2 regions of the Pseudomonas sp. HN2 genome follow, and region 2 is predicted to be linked to the other one. Evidence: riboswitches for the same ligand, from Rfam matches in the RefSeq annotation. Region 2 holds a riboswitch; the other holds the start of a gene.
What was found. Region 2 has a riboswitch for cobalamin ahead of LIS66_RS12225 (CbtB domain-containing protein). Riboswitches for the same ligand answer to the same signal wherever they lie in the genome.

Region 1 (8,005 bases), 720 kb from region 2:
TCGTTTCCGCAAACGGCGGCGATTCGTCTGGCGCGTCAGGCCTACAAGCAGGGCAAGCTCAGCGCGGCGGATTACACCGACGCCATGCACAGCGAAATTCGCCACGCGGTGGAGATTCAGGAGCGCCTCGGGCTGGATGTGCTGGTGCACGGTGAAGCCGAGCGTAACGATATGGTCGAGTATTTCGCCGAACAACTCGATGGCTACGCTTACACTCGCTTCGGCTGGGTGCAGAGCTACGGTTCGCGTTGCGTGAAACCGGCGGTGATTTTCGGCGACCTGAGCCGCCCGCGAGCAATGACGGTCGAGTGGATCCGCTACGCCCAGAGTCTGACCGACAAAGTCATGAAAGGCATGCTGACCGGTCCGGTGACCATGCTCATGTGGTCGTTCCCGCGCGAAGATGTCAGCCGTGAGGTCCAGGCACGACAACTGGCGCTGGCGATCCGTGACGAGGTGAATGATCTGGAAGCGGCGGGAATCAAAATCGTCCAGATCGACGAAGCGGCGTTCCGTGAAGGCTTGCCGTTACGCCGGGCGCAGTGGCCGGCGTATCTGCACTGGGCGAGCGAAGCGTTCCGCCTGTGCGCCTCCGGGGTGCGCGACGAGACGCAGATTCATACGCACATGTGCTACAGCGAGTTCAACGATGTGATCGAGTCGATCGCGGCGATGGACGCCGATGTCATCACCATCGAAACCTCGCGTTCGGACATGGAACTGCTCGAAGCGTTTGAAGCGTTCGCCTACCCGAACGACATCGGCCCGGGCGTCTACGACATTCACTCGCCACGCATTCCCGAAGTGGCGGAGATGGTCGGGCTGCTGCGCAAAGCTGCCCGGCGCATTCCGGCTGAGCGCCTGTGGGTCAACCCGGATTGCGGCTTGAAAACCCGTGCCTGGCCAGAAACCGAAGCGGCGTTGGTGCACATGGTCAGCGCCGCGCGGCAACTGCGCAGAGAGTGGGCATAGTAGCCAACGCAGTCCCCTGTAGGAGTGAGCCTGCTCGCGATAGCGGAGTGTCATTCAACACATAAGCGACTGACCCACCGCTATCGCGAGCAGGCTCACTCCTACAGGGGGTGTGATTCCGGATGGCACGGCAGGCTCGCAATTGTTACCGTGACCCACCGCAACCCAGGTACCTCCCGCACCCATGGACCCCCAGCCAGTCATTCAAGCCGCCTCTGAAGCCGACATCCCGGCCATCCTCGATTTCACCCTCAAGGCCCGCGCCGAGCTGTTTCCCAAACTCAGCGCCTCCGGCACGCCTGACGATCTGGCGCGTTTCGCCGAGGTTTATCTGCATGGCGCAGGCTGCTTTCTGATCGCTCGTCATGCAGGGCAGATCGTCGCCTCGATCGGCTATCTGCCGTATGACCGACGCTTCCCGCAACTGGTGTACCCCGGCCTGAAAGTGGTGGAAGTCGTGCGCCTGTTCGTCCTGCCTTCGCAGCGCCGATCAGGACTCGCTGGTGCGCTGTATCGGGCGTTGAAGGAACACGCGCTAGCCAACGGCGTGGAGCTGATCTACCTGCACACCCATCCGTTTCTGCCGGGCGCCATCGAGTTCTGGCAGCGCAAGGGTTTTGCCATTGCTCAGGTCGACAAGGACCCGGTCTGGCAGACCACGCACATGCAATCGTTCATGAATGAAAACGCAATATCTGCGCGCCATCGAACGGATCCGTCAGGTAGTGCGCCCTGACCCCGAAGGTCGTCTGTAAGCGCTCCGGCGTCAGCACGTGCAGCGGTTCGCCGAGCGCCACCAGCCGCCCGCGTTCCAGCACCGCCAGGCGATCGCATTTAAGCGCCTGATTGAGATCGTGCAGGGCGATCAGCGTAGTCACCGGCAGAGTGCGCACCACTTGCAGAATGCTCAATTGATGCTGGATGTCGAGGTGGTTGGCCGGCTCGTCGAGCAGCAGAATCTGCGGGCGCTGCGCCAAGGCGCGAGCGATGTGCACGCGCTGGCGTTCACCGCCGGAGAGGCTGCGCCAGAGGCGGTTGCGCAGGTGCACGGCGTCAACGTCGACCAGCGCTTGCTCGACGATGGCGGCATCGGCCGGCGACCACGGTTGCAGCGCCGACAACCATGGCGTGCGCCCCAGCGCGACGGCGTCGAACACGCGAATGCCATCGTCGGTATCGGCCTGCTGTTCAACCACGGCGAGCGTTTGCGCGATGCTGCGCCGGGACAACTTGCAAAGCGCCTGGCCGTCGAGCCGCACTTGGCCTGTGCTCGGTTCACGCAGGCCGGCGAGCAGTTTCAGCAATGTGGATTTGCCGGAGCCGTTCGGGCCAACGATACCGAGGGTTTCACCACGCTGAACATCGAGACTGACACCGTGGAGCAACTCGGCACCACGCACCTTGAAGCCCACACTCGCACAACTCAGAACCGGGTTCATCGCGCCGATCTCCGACCCACCAGAATCAGCGCGAACACCGGTGCGCCCACCAGCGCGGTGATCACGCCGACCGGAATCACCTGACCCTTGATCAGGGTGCGTGACAGCACATCGGCGGCAATCAGAAACACCGCACCGCCCAGCGCACTGGCCGGCAGCAGACGCGCATGACCGGTGCCGAGCAACAACCGCGCGGCATGGGGAATCACCAGACCGACAAAGCCGATCGAGCCGACAATCGACACCATCACCGCCGTTACCAGCGCGGCGCAGCCAATCAATAGAATCTGCACACGTCGTACTGGAATGCCGAGAGACGCCGCCGAATCCGCGCCAAAGGTGAACGCATCCAGCGCCCGGCGATGCCACAGACAAACAACCAACCCCAACACAGCCACCGGCACTGCCAGCCACACCGACGGCCAGCGCACGCCGCCGAGATTGCCGAGCAGCCAGAACATGATCCCGCGCGCCTGTTCGGAGCTGGCCGAGCGGGTGATCAGAAAAGCCGTGAGGGCGTTGAACAGCTGCGAGCCGGCAATCCCGGCAAGAATGATCTGTCCGGTGCCGCTGGCCGAGCCGCTGACCCGTGCCAACAGAATCACCAGCACGAACGCGGTCACCGCACCGGCGAAGGCACCGGCCGACAGCGAGATCGCTCCGGCGCCGACGCCGAGCAGGGCGACCATCACCGCGCCGGTCGAGGCACCTGCGGAAATCCCCAGTAGATACGGATCGGCCAACGGATTGCGCAGCAGCGATTGCAGGATCACCCCGCATGTCGCCAGGCCGGCACCGCAGGCCGCCGCGACCAGCGCGCGGGTCAGGCGATAGTTCCAGACGATGCCTTCGTCGATCGGGTCGAGCACATAACCGGCGCCCCACAGCTTGTTCGCCAGCACTTGCAGCACCACGCTCGGCTCGATGGAGGTCTCACCAATGGCCACACCGCCGATCAGCGCGACCGACAGCGTCAACAGAACCAGCAGGGCACGGATCACGCGACTGCTCATTGCGACAGGTCGTAGCCGTTGATGGCGGTGGCCAGTTGTGCGAGGCCATCGAAGGTGCGCAGGCTGGCCTGCATGGCCATGGCGTCGAGGACGATGATGCGGTTGTGCTTGACCGCGTCCATGTTGCGCGTCACCGGATCACTGCGCAGGAAGGCGAGCTTCTTCTGGTAGTCGTCAGCCGGGAAACGCCGGCGATCCATGCGCGCGATGACCAGAAACGTCGGATTGGCCTTGGCGATGGTTTCCCAGCCGACGGTCGGCCATTCTTCATCCGACTCGACGATGTTGCGCACGCCGAGGGTGCTGAGCATGAAATCGGGCACACCTTTGTGCCCGGCCACGAACGGCTCGATGTCCATCTCGGCGCTGGAGAACCACACCAGGGCGCTGACGTCTTTGCCCTGCTGGTTTTTCGCGGTGGCGATCGATTGTGCGAGGCTGGCTTTGAGCTGCTCATTGAGCTGTTCGCCACGCGCCTGCACGTCGAAAATCGCCGCCAGTTGGCTCACGCCTTTGTAGACGCTGTCGATGCGAAACGGCGCCAGCCGCGTGCCGTCCGCACCGACGAGGTTGTCCTTGGCTTCGCAATCGGAGGGCAGCAGGTAGGTCGGAATCTTCAGCTCGTGAAACTGCTCGCGGGTGCCGACCGCGCCTTGCGGGCCGACCATCCATTCCAGCTCGACGGCGACCAGTTCCGGGCGTTTGCCGATCACCGCTTCGAAACTCGGCTCGTTATCGGCGAGGCGCTCGATCCTGTCGTTCTGCGCTTTGTATGTGCCCAGCACGTCGTTGAACCACAGCGAAGTGCCGACAACCTTGTCGCCCAGGCCCAAGGCATAGAGCATTTCGGTGCCGGCCTGGCCGATGGTCACCGTGCGTGCGGGCGCGTGCTGGAAAGTAAGGCTGCTGCCGCAGTTTTCCACGGTCAGCGGATAGGCAGTCGGCGCCGCTTGCGCCAGGGCGCAGAGGCTCAGAGAGGTGAGCAGGGTGGCAACGCGGGGCAGCAGCATGGGGCAGTCTCCAGGGGGAACCGTACGGGAGCGGGCGGGTACGGTCTGGAAACACACCTCGGGCGCGGTCGTGGAAACTGCGCTAGGCCGGCATGGTGAAAAAGCGCACGGCACGATGTCCTTCCCGGACACCCCGCCGGTTAGTCAGTCACTGTGCCGGCAGGTCTCCTGACTGATGCGTCATCGCCATGCTCCGGCCTTCCCGGGGATTACCCAGTGGCAGTCGAGGAGCAGGCTCGGCACCTACAGTTGCGGGGGCAGTTCCGATTGATGCTGTGCAAGCATTTCGGATTCCCTATTAATTCCGTGTGGAAACCGGCGCGGGCATGGTAGTCGATCAGGCCGGTGAAGGGGAGCCGAATCTGCTGTGTTTCCATGCCGGAGCGTTTGCAATCCGTGGCAATGTTTGGCTAGTATACGAAACATATACATATCGTAGTGGATTCATATATGGGCATCGTAAAGATTTCAGAGGACATGCACGAAAATCTGCGCATCTCCAGCAACGCACTCAGCCGCTCGATCAACGCGCAGGCCGAGCACTGGATGCGCATCGGCATGCTCGCCGAGCTGCACCCCAACCTCGACCACAGCGCCATTTGCCGCCTGCTGATCCGCGCCGAACAGAACGGCGGACTGGATCTGCACCAACTGACACAGGAAGCCGTCAGCGCATGAGAAACCAGATCAGGATCAACACACCCGCCGACATCGAAAAATCCCGCGCCGCCGGCAAACTGGCTGCCGAGGTGCTGGCGATGCTGGTGCCGCATGTGAAGGCCGGCGTGACCACCGATGAGCTCGACCGGTTGTGCAACGACTACATCGTCAATGTGCAGAAAGCCGTGCCGGCCAATGTCGGTTATCACGGTTTCCCGAAAACCGTCTGTGCATCGGTCAACGATGTGGTGTGTCACGGGATTCCGTCGGGCACGCCGTTGAAGGACGGCGACATCGTCAACCTCGACATCGCCGTGATCAAGGACGGCTGGTTCGGTGATACCAGCCGCATGTACGTGGTGGGTGAGGCGACCGCCGAAGCGCAGCACCTGATCAAGACCACCTACGAGGCCATGTGCGCAGGCATTCGCGCAGTCAAACCGGGCGCGACGCTGGGCGATATCGGCCATGCGATCCAGCGCCTGGCGGAGGCGGAGGGCTTCAGCGTGGTCCGCGAGTATTGCGGTCACGGCATCGGCAAGATCTATCACGATGAGCCGCAGATCCTGCATTACGGTTTTCCCGGTCAGGGTCTGAAGCTCAAGGCCGGGATGATCTTCACCGTGGAACCGATGCTCAATGCCGGCAAGCGCCATGTGAAGAACATGCCGGACGGCTGGACCGTGCTGACCAAGGACGGCTCGTTGTCGGCGCAGTGGGAGCATATGGTCGCGGTGACAGAGACCGGATTCGAAGTGCTGACGGCGTGGCCGGATGAGATTGAAGGGTACCGGGCCATTGGCTGAGACCGCGTCGCCTGCTTGCCCTCACCCTAGCCCTCTCCCAGAGGGAGAGGGGACTGACCGAGGTGTTGTTGCGAGATACGCCGAGGTGCGATACCGAGTCGATCTTACATTTGAACAGCATGAAGATCGGCTCCCTTTCCCCCTCGCCCCCCTGGAGGAGAGGGCTGGGGTGAGGGGTTAGATCCAACTGACTCAGCGCAATCAGTGGGCACCTGCGGCCTTGTTCAAATCGCTCTCGGTCCATTCGGTATAAACGCACGCATCCGCCGTCGCCCAGCGCACTCGCACCGGGTCGCCAGCCTTGAGCGGCATGCCCGCCGCCGACAGGGCTTTTACCGTCATCGACGTCCCGCCTGCAGTCACCACGCTGCACGTCTGGCTCTCACCGAGAAACAGCACCTCCACCACGTTCGCCGAAACCTCATTCCAACCCGCCGCCAGCGGCTCATCCAGCGCTTGCTGCGTGCTCAGCGCCAAGGCCTTTTCCGGCCGCACCATCAGCAGCACATCCTGATCGGTGTGCAAGCCCGCCGTCAGCCGAATCGACAACGACTGCCCCTCGAAACTTGCCGCCGCATTGCCTTGCGCCTTGAGCTTGAGGAAGTTCGAGTTACCCAGAAACGACGCGACAAACGCATTCGGCGGATTCTGATAGAGGTCATAACCACTGCCCAGACCGACGATCTTGCCGTGGCTGAAAATCGCAATGCGTTGCGACAGACGCATGGCTTCTTCCTGGTCGTGGGTCACGTAGACGATGGTGATGCCCAGGCGGCGGTGCAGCTGGCGCAGTTCATCCTGCAAGTCCTCGCGCAGCTTCTTGTCCAGCGCGCCCAGTGGTTCGTCCATCAGCAGAATGCGCGGCTCGTAAACCAGCGCCCGGGCGATGGCGACACGTTGCTGCTGACCGCCGGACAGTTGCGAAGGGCGGCGATGGGCGAACTGTTCGAGCTGCACCAGTTTCAACATTGCATCGACGCGTTTTTCGCGCTCGGCGGCTGCCAGTTTGCGAATCGCTAATGGGAAGGCGATGTTGTCGCGCACCGACAGATGCGGGAACAGCGAATAGCGCTGGAAGACCATGCCGATGTCGCGTTTGTGCGGGGGCACGTTGACCAGCGACTGGCCATTGACGAGGATCTCGCCGCTGCTCGGTGTTTCAAAGCCGGCGAGCATCGACAGCGTCGTGCTTTTTCCCGAGCCGCTGGAGCCGAGGAAGGTGAGGAATTCACCGTCCTTGATGTCCAGCGAGATATTGTCGACGGCCGCAAAATCGCCGTAGTGCTTGTTCAGGTTGCGCAGGCTGACCAGGGGTTTGTCGTTCTGCTGGGATGCGTCTTTGATCACGGCACTCATGTCGTACTCCTGGGCGCTCAGGCGCTGATTTCGTTGCGCCGGCGCAGGGCGGCGGCGATCACCATGACCAAAACAGACAAGCCGATCAGCAGCGTCGAAGCGACGGCGATTACCGGGGTCAGGTCCTGGCGCAGGGTGGTCCACATTTTCACGGGAAGGGTTTGCAGGGTCGGGCTGGCCATCATCACGCTGAGCACCACTTCGTCCCACGAAACGAGAAAGGCGAAGAGGGCGCCGGCGACCATGCCCGGACGGATCGCCGGGAATGTCACCTTGAATACCGCCTGCAAGCGCGAGGCACCGCAGATCACGGCGGCGTCTTCAATCGACTGATCGAACAGCTTCAGCGAGTTGATGATCGAGATGATGGTGAACGGCAGCGCAACGATCACATGGCTGACGACGAAAGCGAACATCGTCCCGGTGTAGCCGAGCTTGAGAAACAGCGCGTACACCGCCACGGCAATGATCACCAGCGGCACGATCATCGGCAGGGTGAACAGGCCATACAACATCTCGCGTCCGGGAAAGCGTCCACGCACCAGCGCAAACGCCGTCGGCAAACCGAGGGCCACGGCACAAATGGTGGTCAGCACGGCAACCTTGAGACTGGCGGCAGCGGCGTTCATCCAGTCGGGATTGGAGAAGAACTGGCCGTACCATTTCAGCGTCCAGCCCGGCGGCGGGAACACCAGCCACTGCGAGGAGCCGAACGACAGCAGCACGATGAACACGATCGGCAACAGCAG
Region 2 (8,005 bases):
TCGATCGAGCAGACGCTCAGCGGCGGCCTGGTGTCGTCGCCCAATCTGCCCGGTTTGCTGCAACTGTTCGTCACCCTCATGGAAACCGAGTGTTTCGGCCAGGCCTACGCTCGACGCATGTGCGCCAATAGCCAGCAACTGCACGACGCGCTGGTCGACATTCCAGGCTGGAAACTGCACCCCACCGACACGCACTTGCTGCTGCTGGAAGGCGAACAGGCGAGGCGCGCGGCGCAGCAGCTCAACGAGCTGGGCATCCGGGTCAACAACAAACAAGTGAACGGTCGGGATTGCCTGCGCTTCGGACTTCAGGAAATCACCCGCCTGGGCATCACCACAGAGGATCTAGAGGCGTTGGCGCAGATTATCCGTAACGTCCTCAATGGCGGTGCAAACGGCGTCGACCGGATCCGTTTGGCGCATATTTGCCAGCGCCTGAACCAGGTTCACTACAGCTTCGATCAGGAGACATGCCAATGAGCGCGTCAGCCTGCCTGATTCTTGGCAACGTCCGCGATGGCGAATACGAGGGCCTGCTGGCCGAGGGCATCACGCCCCTGCTGATTGCCGACAGCCGCAAAACCAGCAAGATCGCCGACGCGAAGCGGATTTCGCCGGTCGCGCTGTACGACTTTTCCAAAGGACTGACGGCCGAACTGATCGAACTGACGCAACAGTTGCTCAACCAGCACCGTTTCACCAGCGTGCTGAACTTCCGTGAGAGCTACGTCGCCATCTCGGCGCAGCTGTGCGCGGCAATTCCGGCACTGGCTCATCTGCACCGCAACGTCGAAAACACCCTCGACAAGGTGCTGCAGCGGCAACGTTTCCTGCGATCGGACAACCCTGATCTGCACGTGGTGTCACGTGAAGTGCGCATCGACGATCTGCTGGCACGCCCGGCTGAACTGCCCTACCCGTTCATTCTCAAACCGGCCAGCCTCTACAGCAGTCTGTTCGTGCGCTGCATCCATGACCGGCAGGAGCTGCTCGATTACGCGACCCATGAATGGCCAATGCTGCAGCGGTATGTCGCCGGCAAAACCCGCGAGAGCGATCAGTTGCTGCTGGAGGAATTCCTTCAGGGGTCCAACCACTCCATTGATTGCGCGATTGAACCGGACGGCACGATCCACAGTTTTGCCATTGTCGATGTCATCGCCGGTATCGATATCGGTCGCGGTGACTTCCACCACTTCGCCCGTTACACGCCTTCGACACTTGCAGCCGATGCGCATCTGCACGAGCGCTGCCAGCGCCTGGCCCACGATGCGGTCAAAGCCCTTGAGCTCAAGGGCACCTTTGCCCATGTCGAATTCATTCTCACCGCCAACGGCCCGCGAATCCTCGAAGTCGGCGCACGCCCGGGCGGCAGCCGGATTCACGTCATCCGCCAAGCCTGGGACCTGGCACTGGATGTCTGCTACCACCGGGCGCTCAGCGCACAACCGCTGCCTTCGGCCAGTCAGACGCCAACACCGTTCGGCATCGCCACACCCTTTGCCCGTTCCGACCGTCTCTTTGACGGCCTGCACCACGCCGAACGCATTAGCGCGGTGCCGGGTTTTCAGCGCTGGTACGCCTACGTGAATCCGGGAGAGGCCATCGGCCCGGTCAGCAACGGGTTTCAAAACTATCTTTACCTCGAATTCAGGCAGCCCGACACCGCAAGCCTGCGCCAGTCACTGCTGGCGGTCGCGGACATCGATGTCTATGGCGAAAACGCCAGGGCAGCGGATACCAGACATGTTCTGGTGATCGGCGGGCGCGATTCGGGACTGGATTGGGACATGGCGCGACAGCTGCGCTTTACCCTCGTGCAACAGCCAGCTGATGTCACGGATTACCAGCGTCAGCAGGCAACGCTGGTGCTGACGGCGGATATCGCCGACCTGTCGGCCTACCGCGAAACGATCGAGCGGCTGCACCAGCAACGCCCCTTCGACGCCGTCGTATCGTTCTCGGAACTGGGTTTGTTGCCCGCCTCGCAACTGGGTGAACAACTGGGTATCAGCCACAACAGCCTGCGCAGCGTCGAAGTCAGCCGCGACAAGTTGCGCTTCCGCCAGTTGCTCCAGGGCAGCCGCTACGAGTTGCCGGCTGGCGCGGTCAACAGTGTCGAGGACGTTCGCGCCTTCGTGCTTCGCCACGGCCCGGCCATTGTCAAACCCGTCGATGGCTCAGGCAGCCTGGGCGTCTACGCCATCGACACGGCGGAAGATGCCGAAGGCCTGGCGCTCGCAGGTCGTAATCTGATCGAAGCGTTCGCCCGGGGTGACGAATACAGCGTCGAGTCCCTGAGCCTGGACGGACGCCATCAGATTCTCGGCATCACCCGCAAACACACCAGTGGCGCGCCGGGTTACGTCGAAACCGGGCATGATTTTCCCGCCGCACTCGACAGCGCCAGTCGCGCCCGGATCGAAGACGCAGTGCTGTGGCTGCTCGAACGCATGGGCAATCGTTGGGGGCCGGCGCATACCGAGATCAAACTCGACGGTTCACGCCTGCATTTCATCGAAACGCAGACTCGCTTCGGCGGTGACCAGATCTGGGAAATGGTCTGGAAAACCACAGGCGTGCACCTCGCCGCCAGCACTATCGCCGGCATGACCGGTATTGCGCTGCCGGCGCCTGCAAAACAGTTCGTGAAAATGGCCATCCGCTACATCGAAGCAGACCCTGCAACCGATCCGCAGCCACTCAAGGCCCGTCTCCTGCAACAGCCGTTCGCACTGCGCGCGAGTCTCAATCAGGACAGGTTCGGCCGTCCGATCCGCCGCTCCGCCGATCGCCACGGTTACGTGTTGCTGGCCTGCAGTGACGCGGATGACCCGGCGCTTTTCAATGCCGCGATTTCCAACCCTCCCTTCACTATCCAAGGACAGGTGCAATGACCAAAGACCAGACGCTGTACTACATCGATGGACCGATCAGCCGCGACTTTCCGCTGATCTCGTTTTCCACCAACGTATACGACAACCCGGCCGACATTCTTGGTTCGATCACCGATCTGGCCCGGTACTTCAATGCGGTGGAGTTCGAAATCGGCGAGGATGCCGAACAGGTGTTCTGGTCGCTGGACACCGGTCAACGTGCCGAGCTGGCAGGCCAGATCCGCGACTTTACCCATCGACACGGCATCACGCTTACGGTGCATGCCGGGTGGTGGGGGCGTCAGTACAACCTGTGTTCTGCGGATCAGGCTGAGCGTGCACAGGCCGTGGATTGTCTCAGCGCGGCCGTGGAGTTCTCCCGTACCGCCGGCGCTACCAGCGTGACGTTCCATCCTGGCTACAAGGACCAACTGGACAATGGTGAACTGCTGGACAACCTGATCGCCGCGATCAATCAGGTCAAGGCCCGTTGCAATACCACCGGCATCGCTCTGTGCCTGGAAAACATGGGTGGCCAGCGTCCGAAGTTCCCGGTATTCACGGTCGAGGAACACCTGCGGTTCCATCGCGAAACGGGTTGCTTCGTGACCATCGACGTAACACACCTCTGTTCGCTGATGCCCTACGGCGACGATTTGTTCGCAGCCATCGCCGCACTGGCGCCGGTTACCCGCCACCTGCACATCGCTGACCTCAATGGCACGCATCATCAGCACCTGCCGATCGGCGAAGGCGATCTGCGTCTGAGCGACGTGCTCAATCGTTTCGCGGTCAATGGTTATCGGGGCGTGGCGGTGGTGGAGGAATTCATCCCGCGCTTTTCCACCGAGTATTACCTGGAGAAGGCCCTGGCCTACAAACAGGGCGTAGAGACCCTACTTGCCGACGCGCGACAGAACACCCATGCCGGCTGAATCGAGTCTGGCGAAGCCTGCGGTACACAGCGAGATAGCGACCGGCATCCGCGACGCGCTGCCTTTCGTGTTCTCGCTCTTGCTGACCTTCACCCTGATCGGCATGCTCGGGCGTCGTCATGGCCTGGAGTTGCCGGCCATGGTGGTGTTCAGCGGCACGGTGATGGCCTCGCCGTTGCAACTGACGCTGCTGGAGACGCCCGCGCATCTGCTCAATGCCTTTGGCGTGCTGGTCTCGGCGCTGAGTATCAATTTGCGTTTTCTGGTATTCACCTTGAGCTTGAAATCCAGCCTTGATGGCCCGGTCAAAGCGTTCATCCCGGCGCTGGCGGTGATGGCCAATGCAGCCTTTACGCTGATGTCGATTCGCAAGGAGCAGCAACCGCTCAGCCGCCGCTACGCCAACACCGTGTGTTTTTTACTGTATGCCGCCGCTCTGCTTGGCACCGTGGCCGGCTATTGCTTCGCCAGCCTGGCCGACAATGCCTTGATGGATCACGCCAGCGTGGTGATCGCGATCTTCCTCAGTGCTTCGCTGGGCAAGATGGCCCGCGACCGTCAGAGCTTCCATGGGCAATGGATTGCCGGACTGGCCAGCGCCGCGAGCCTGTTGTGGCTGGGCGAGATCAGCCTGTTGCTGGTGCTCGCGGTGACGGTCCTGACGAGTTATGCCTATGACCGACCCTAGTACGTTCTGGCTGTACGTGGCGATCTGCGCACTGGTGTCGGCGATCTGCCGCTTGCTGCCCCTGGCAGTCAATGTCGAACGACTGTCGGGCGGCGCCCGCACCTTTATCGATCGATTGGGCAAATACACTTCGGTGGCGATGCTGGTGAGTCTGCTGGCCGGATCGCTTGATCCCCTGGTCAGACAGCACGCGGAGAACATGCCGTGGGTGGCGCCAGTGGCGCTGGCCTGGTTGCTGAGCCTGACGCGAATCAAGTCCTACTATGCGTTTCTGATCGCTTTGGCGTTATACGTGCTGCTCGCAATGCGCTAGCGGTCGATTGACGGCCATCGCCGCCCATGCTCTCCTACACACCTTGTTACGGGTGCCCTTCACAGGGTGAAACGGGAAACCGGTGAATCATGTGCTTTACTCAAAGCCCATGTCAGTCCGGTGCTGCCCCCGCAACGGTAAGCGAGCGAAGCGTCAGATCCACTGTGCCCCGGCATGGGAAGGTGATGCTTGCAGGTCGGCCTGGTGCCAACCCCTCGTGAGCCCGGAGACCGGCCCGCAACACCCAGCGCGCACCCGTGCCGCTGACCACAAACAAACCCGCGGTGGGCGGGCGCTGTTCGAAATCCCCGCGTGCCCGGCTTGCAGGGATTTTCATGCGCTCGATTCACCCGCTGACATTTCAGAGGGAAGCGCTATGTCGATCATCAGCAATACCGTCAGCCACACTGACCACATCTCTAGCACAGCCACTTTGGGCCAACGCGTGGCTGCCGCCCTCTTCGCCTCGATCCTCGGTGCCAGCCTGGTCTGGTTCGCCGGTTTCTCGCACATCGAAGCGGTGCACAACGCCGCTCACGATACCCGCCACAGCGCCGCGTTCCCGTGCCACTGAGGCCTGCCGAGATGATCAAGCGTATCGCGCAAACCGCAGGCTTCACCGGCTTGCTGGCCGCCCTGCTGCTGACCCTGCTGCAGAGTTTCTGGGTATCGCCATTGATTCTTCAGGCCGAAACCTTCGAGAAATCCGAACCGGTCGCCGAAGTCCACGAGCACGCCGCCGGCACCGCTGCCCACAGCCATGATGCCGAAGCCTGGGAACCGGAAAACGGCTGGCAACGCGTGGTCTCGACCACTGGCGGTAATCTGGTGGTGGCGGTGGGTTTCGCCCTGATGCTCGCCGGCCTGTACACCCTGCGCGCGCCGACCAGGACTTCGCAAGGTCTGCTCTGGGGTCTGGCCGGTTACGCCACGTTCGTTCTCGCACCGACCCTGGGCCTGCCACCGGAGTTGCCGGGTACCGCAGCTGCCGATCTGGCGTCGCGGCAGATCTGGTGGATCGGCACTGCCGGTTCGACCGCGGTCGGTCTGGCTCTGCTCGCCTTCAGCCGCCATTGGCTGATGAAGATCCTCGGTGTGGCGATCCTTGCCGTACCCCATGTGATCGGCGCGCCGCAACCGCAGGTGCATGCCATGCTCGCGCCCGAAGCACTGGAAACCCAGTTCAAAATCGCTTCGCAGCTGACCAACATAGCGTTCTGGCTGGCTCTGGGCCTGATCAGTGCGTGGTTGTTCCGCCGCAAAAGCGCAGGCCATTATCAGGCATGACCGATGACCGATGACCGCGCCGCGCAGCCGCTGGTTGTCGGTTTTGGCTGCCAGCGCGGCTGCCCGGCCAGTACGATGCGCGCGCTGCTCGATCAGGCGTTGCAGGCGCATCGCATTGAACTGCGAGCCATCAGGGCGTTGGCCAGTATCGATCTGAAGCGCGACGAACCGGGTCTGCTGGAGCTGGCCACCCAGTTGAATCTGCCATTGCAGTATTTCAGCAGTGCCGAGCTGGCCGTTTACCAGCCGCGTCTCAGCCATCATTCGCAGATCGCTTTCGAGCGCACCGGTTGCTACGGCGTCGCCGAAAGCGCTGCGCTGGCCCTGGCCGAGCAGCTGATTCAGGCGCCGGCAAAACTGCTGATCTCCCGGCAGAAATATGCCCAGGCCACGCTGGCATTGGCCGGTGCGGGGTAAAATCCGGATAATTCCCGCCATCGATCATGAGCACACTTCATTTGAAGTGCGGCTGCGCTTCTCCTCAAGGATTCAACGATGACCGTCTACTTCATCGGCGCCGGCCCCGGCGACCCGGAACTCATCACCGTCAAAGGCCAGCGCCTGATTCGCAACTGCCCGGTGATCATCTACGCCGGTTCACTGGTGCCCACGGCAGTGCTGGAAGGCCACCAGGCCGAAACCGTGGTCAACAGCGCAGAACTGCATCTGGAACAGATCATCGATTTGATCAGGGCCGCCCATGCCAAAGGTCAGGATGTCGCGCGTGTGCATTCGGGAGATCCGAGTCTGTATGGGGCGATTGGCGAGCAGATTCGCTATTTGCGTGAGCTGGGCATTCCTTTCGAGATCATTCCCGGCGTGACGGCCACAGCGGCCTGCGCAGCGCTGCTGGGCGCCGAGTTGACCCTGCCGGACATCTCGCAAAGCGTGATCCTCACTCGCTATGCCGACAAGACGGCGATGCCGGCCGGCGAAGAACTGGCGAGCCTGGCGCAGCATGGTGCGACCATGGCGATTCATTTGGGGGTCAATCATCTGGAGAAGATACTGGTCGAACTGCTGCCGCATTACGGCACGGATTGTCCGATTGCAGTGATTCATCGGGCGACGTGGCCGGATCAGGACTGGGTGGTTGGCACGCTGGCGGACATTGCCGGGAAGGTCGAGGCCAAGGGGTTTCGGCGTACGGCGCTTATTCTGGTCGGGCGAGTGTTGGGCAGTGAGGTGTTCAGCGAGTCTTCGTTGTATCGCGCCGGGCATGCGCATCTGTACAGACCCTGAAAACAAGTGTGGCGAGGGCGCTTGCTCCCGCTGGATCGCGGAGCGATCCCAGCCTCAGACGCCCCATTCATCACGGGTAAATGCGTCGCCTGAGTTGTGACTGCTACGCAGTCAAGCGGGAGCAAGCTCCCTCGCCTCAGTGCCGTTTCAGTACACAGCGAACGCCTTAATAGTAGGCGTTTTCTTTCTGCGTATGGTCGGTCACGTCACGTACACCTTTGAGTTCCGGGATGCGCTCGAGCAAAGTGCGCTCGATGCCTTCCTTCAGGGTTACGTCAGCCTGGCCGCAGCCCTGGCAGCCGCCACCGAACTGCAACACGGCGATGCCGTCCTCGACCACATCGATCAGGCTGACCTGACCGCCGTGGCTGGCCAGCCCCGGGTTGATCTCGGTTTGCAGGTAATAGTTGATGCGCTCGTTGACCGGGCTGTCGGCGTTGACCATCGGTACCTTGGCGTTCGGCGCCTTGATGGTCAGCTGGCCGCCCATGCGGTCGGTCGCGTAATCGACGACCGCGTCGTCAAGAAACGCTTCGCTGAAGGAATCGATGTACGCGGTGAAGCTTTTCAGCCCCAGCGCCGTATCTTCAGGCTTCTCTTCGCCCGGCTTGCAGTAGGCAATGCAGGTTTCGGCGTACTGAGTGCCAGGCTGGGTGATGAAAAC

Region 1: another riboswitch for cobalamin. It lies ahead of LIS66_RS15185 (ABC transporter substrate-binding protein); the one in region 2 lies ahead of LIS66_RS12225 (CbtB domain-containing protein).

The regions. Positions count from the first base shown of each region.
Region 1 is NZ_CP085885.1:3,515,560-3,523,564, reverse strand. Features, by position in the region: gene metE (5-methyltetrahydropteroyltriglutamate--homocysteine S-methyltransferase) at 1-972, shown strand, start outside; gene LIS66_RS15200 (GNAT family N-acetyltransferase) at 1,157-1,708, shown strand; gene LIS66_RS15195 (ABC transporter ATP-binding protein) at 1,647-2,411, opposite strand; gene LIS66_RS15190 (FecCD family ABC transporter permease) at 2,408-3,424, opposite strand; gene LIS66_RS15185 (ABC transporter substrate-binding protein) at 3,421-4,434, opposite strand; cobalamin riboswitch at 4,575-4,769, opposite strand; gene LIS66_RS15180 (ParD-like family protein) at 4,885-5,112, shown strand; gene map (type I methionyl aminopeptidase) at 5,109-5,900, shown strand; gene LIS66_RS15170 (ABC transporter ATP-binding protein) at 6,102-7,256, opposite strand; gene LIS66_RS15165 (ABC transporter permease) at 7,274-8,005, opposite strand, start outside.
Region 2 is NZ_CP085885.1:2,792,853-2,800,857, reverse strand. Features, by position in the region: gene LIS66_RS12250 (hypothetical protein) at 1-480, shown strand, start outside; gene LIS66_RS12245 (ATP-grasp domain-containing protein) at 477-2,897, shown strand; gene LIS66_RS12240 (sugar phosphate isomerase/epimerase family protein) at 2,894-3,811, shown strand; gene LIS66_RS12235 (AzlC family ABC transporter permease) at 3,801-4,499, shown strand; gene LIS66_RS12230 (hypothetical protein) at 4,486-4,812, shown strand; cobalamin riboswitch at 4,846-5,066, shown strand; gene LIS66_RS12225 (CbtB domain-containing protein) at 5,189-5,386, shown strand; gene LIS66_RS12220 (CbtA family protein) at 5,398-6,099, shown strand; gene LIS66_RS12215 (cobalamin biosynthesis protein) at 6,103-6,516, shown strand; gene cobM (precorrin-4 C(11)-methyltransferase) at 6,595-7,341, shown strand; gene nfuA (Fe-S biogenesis protein NfuA) at 7,508-8,005, opposite strand, start outside.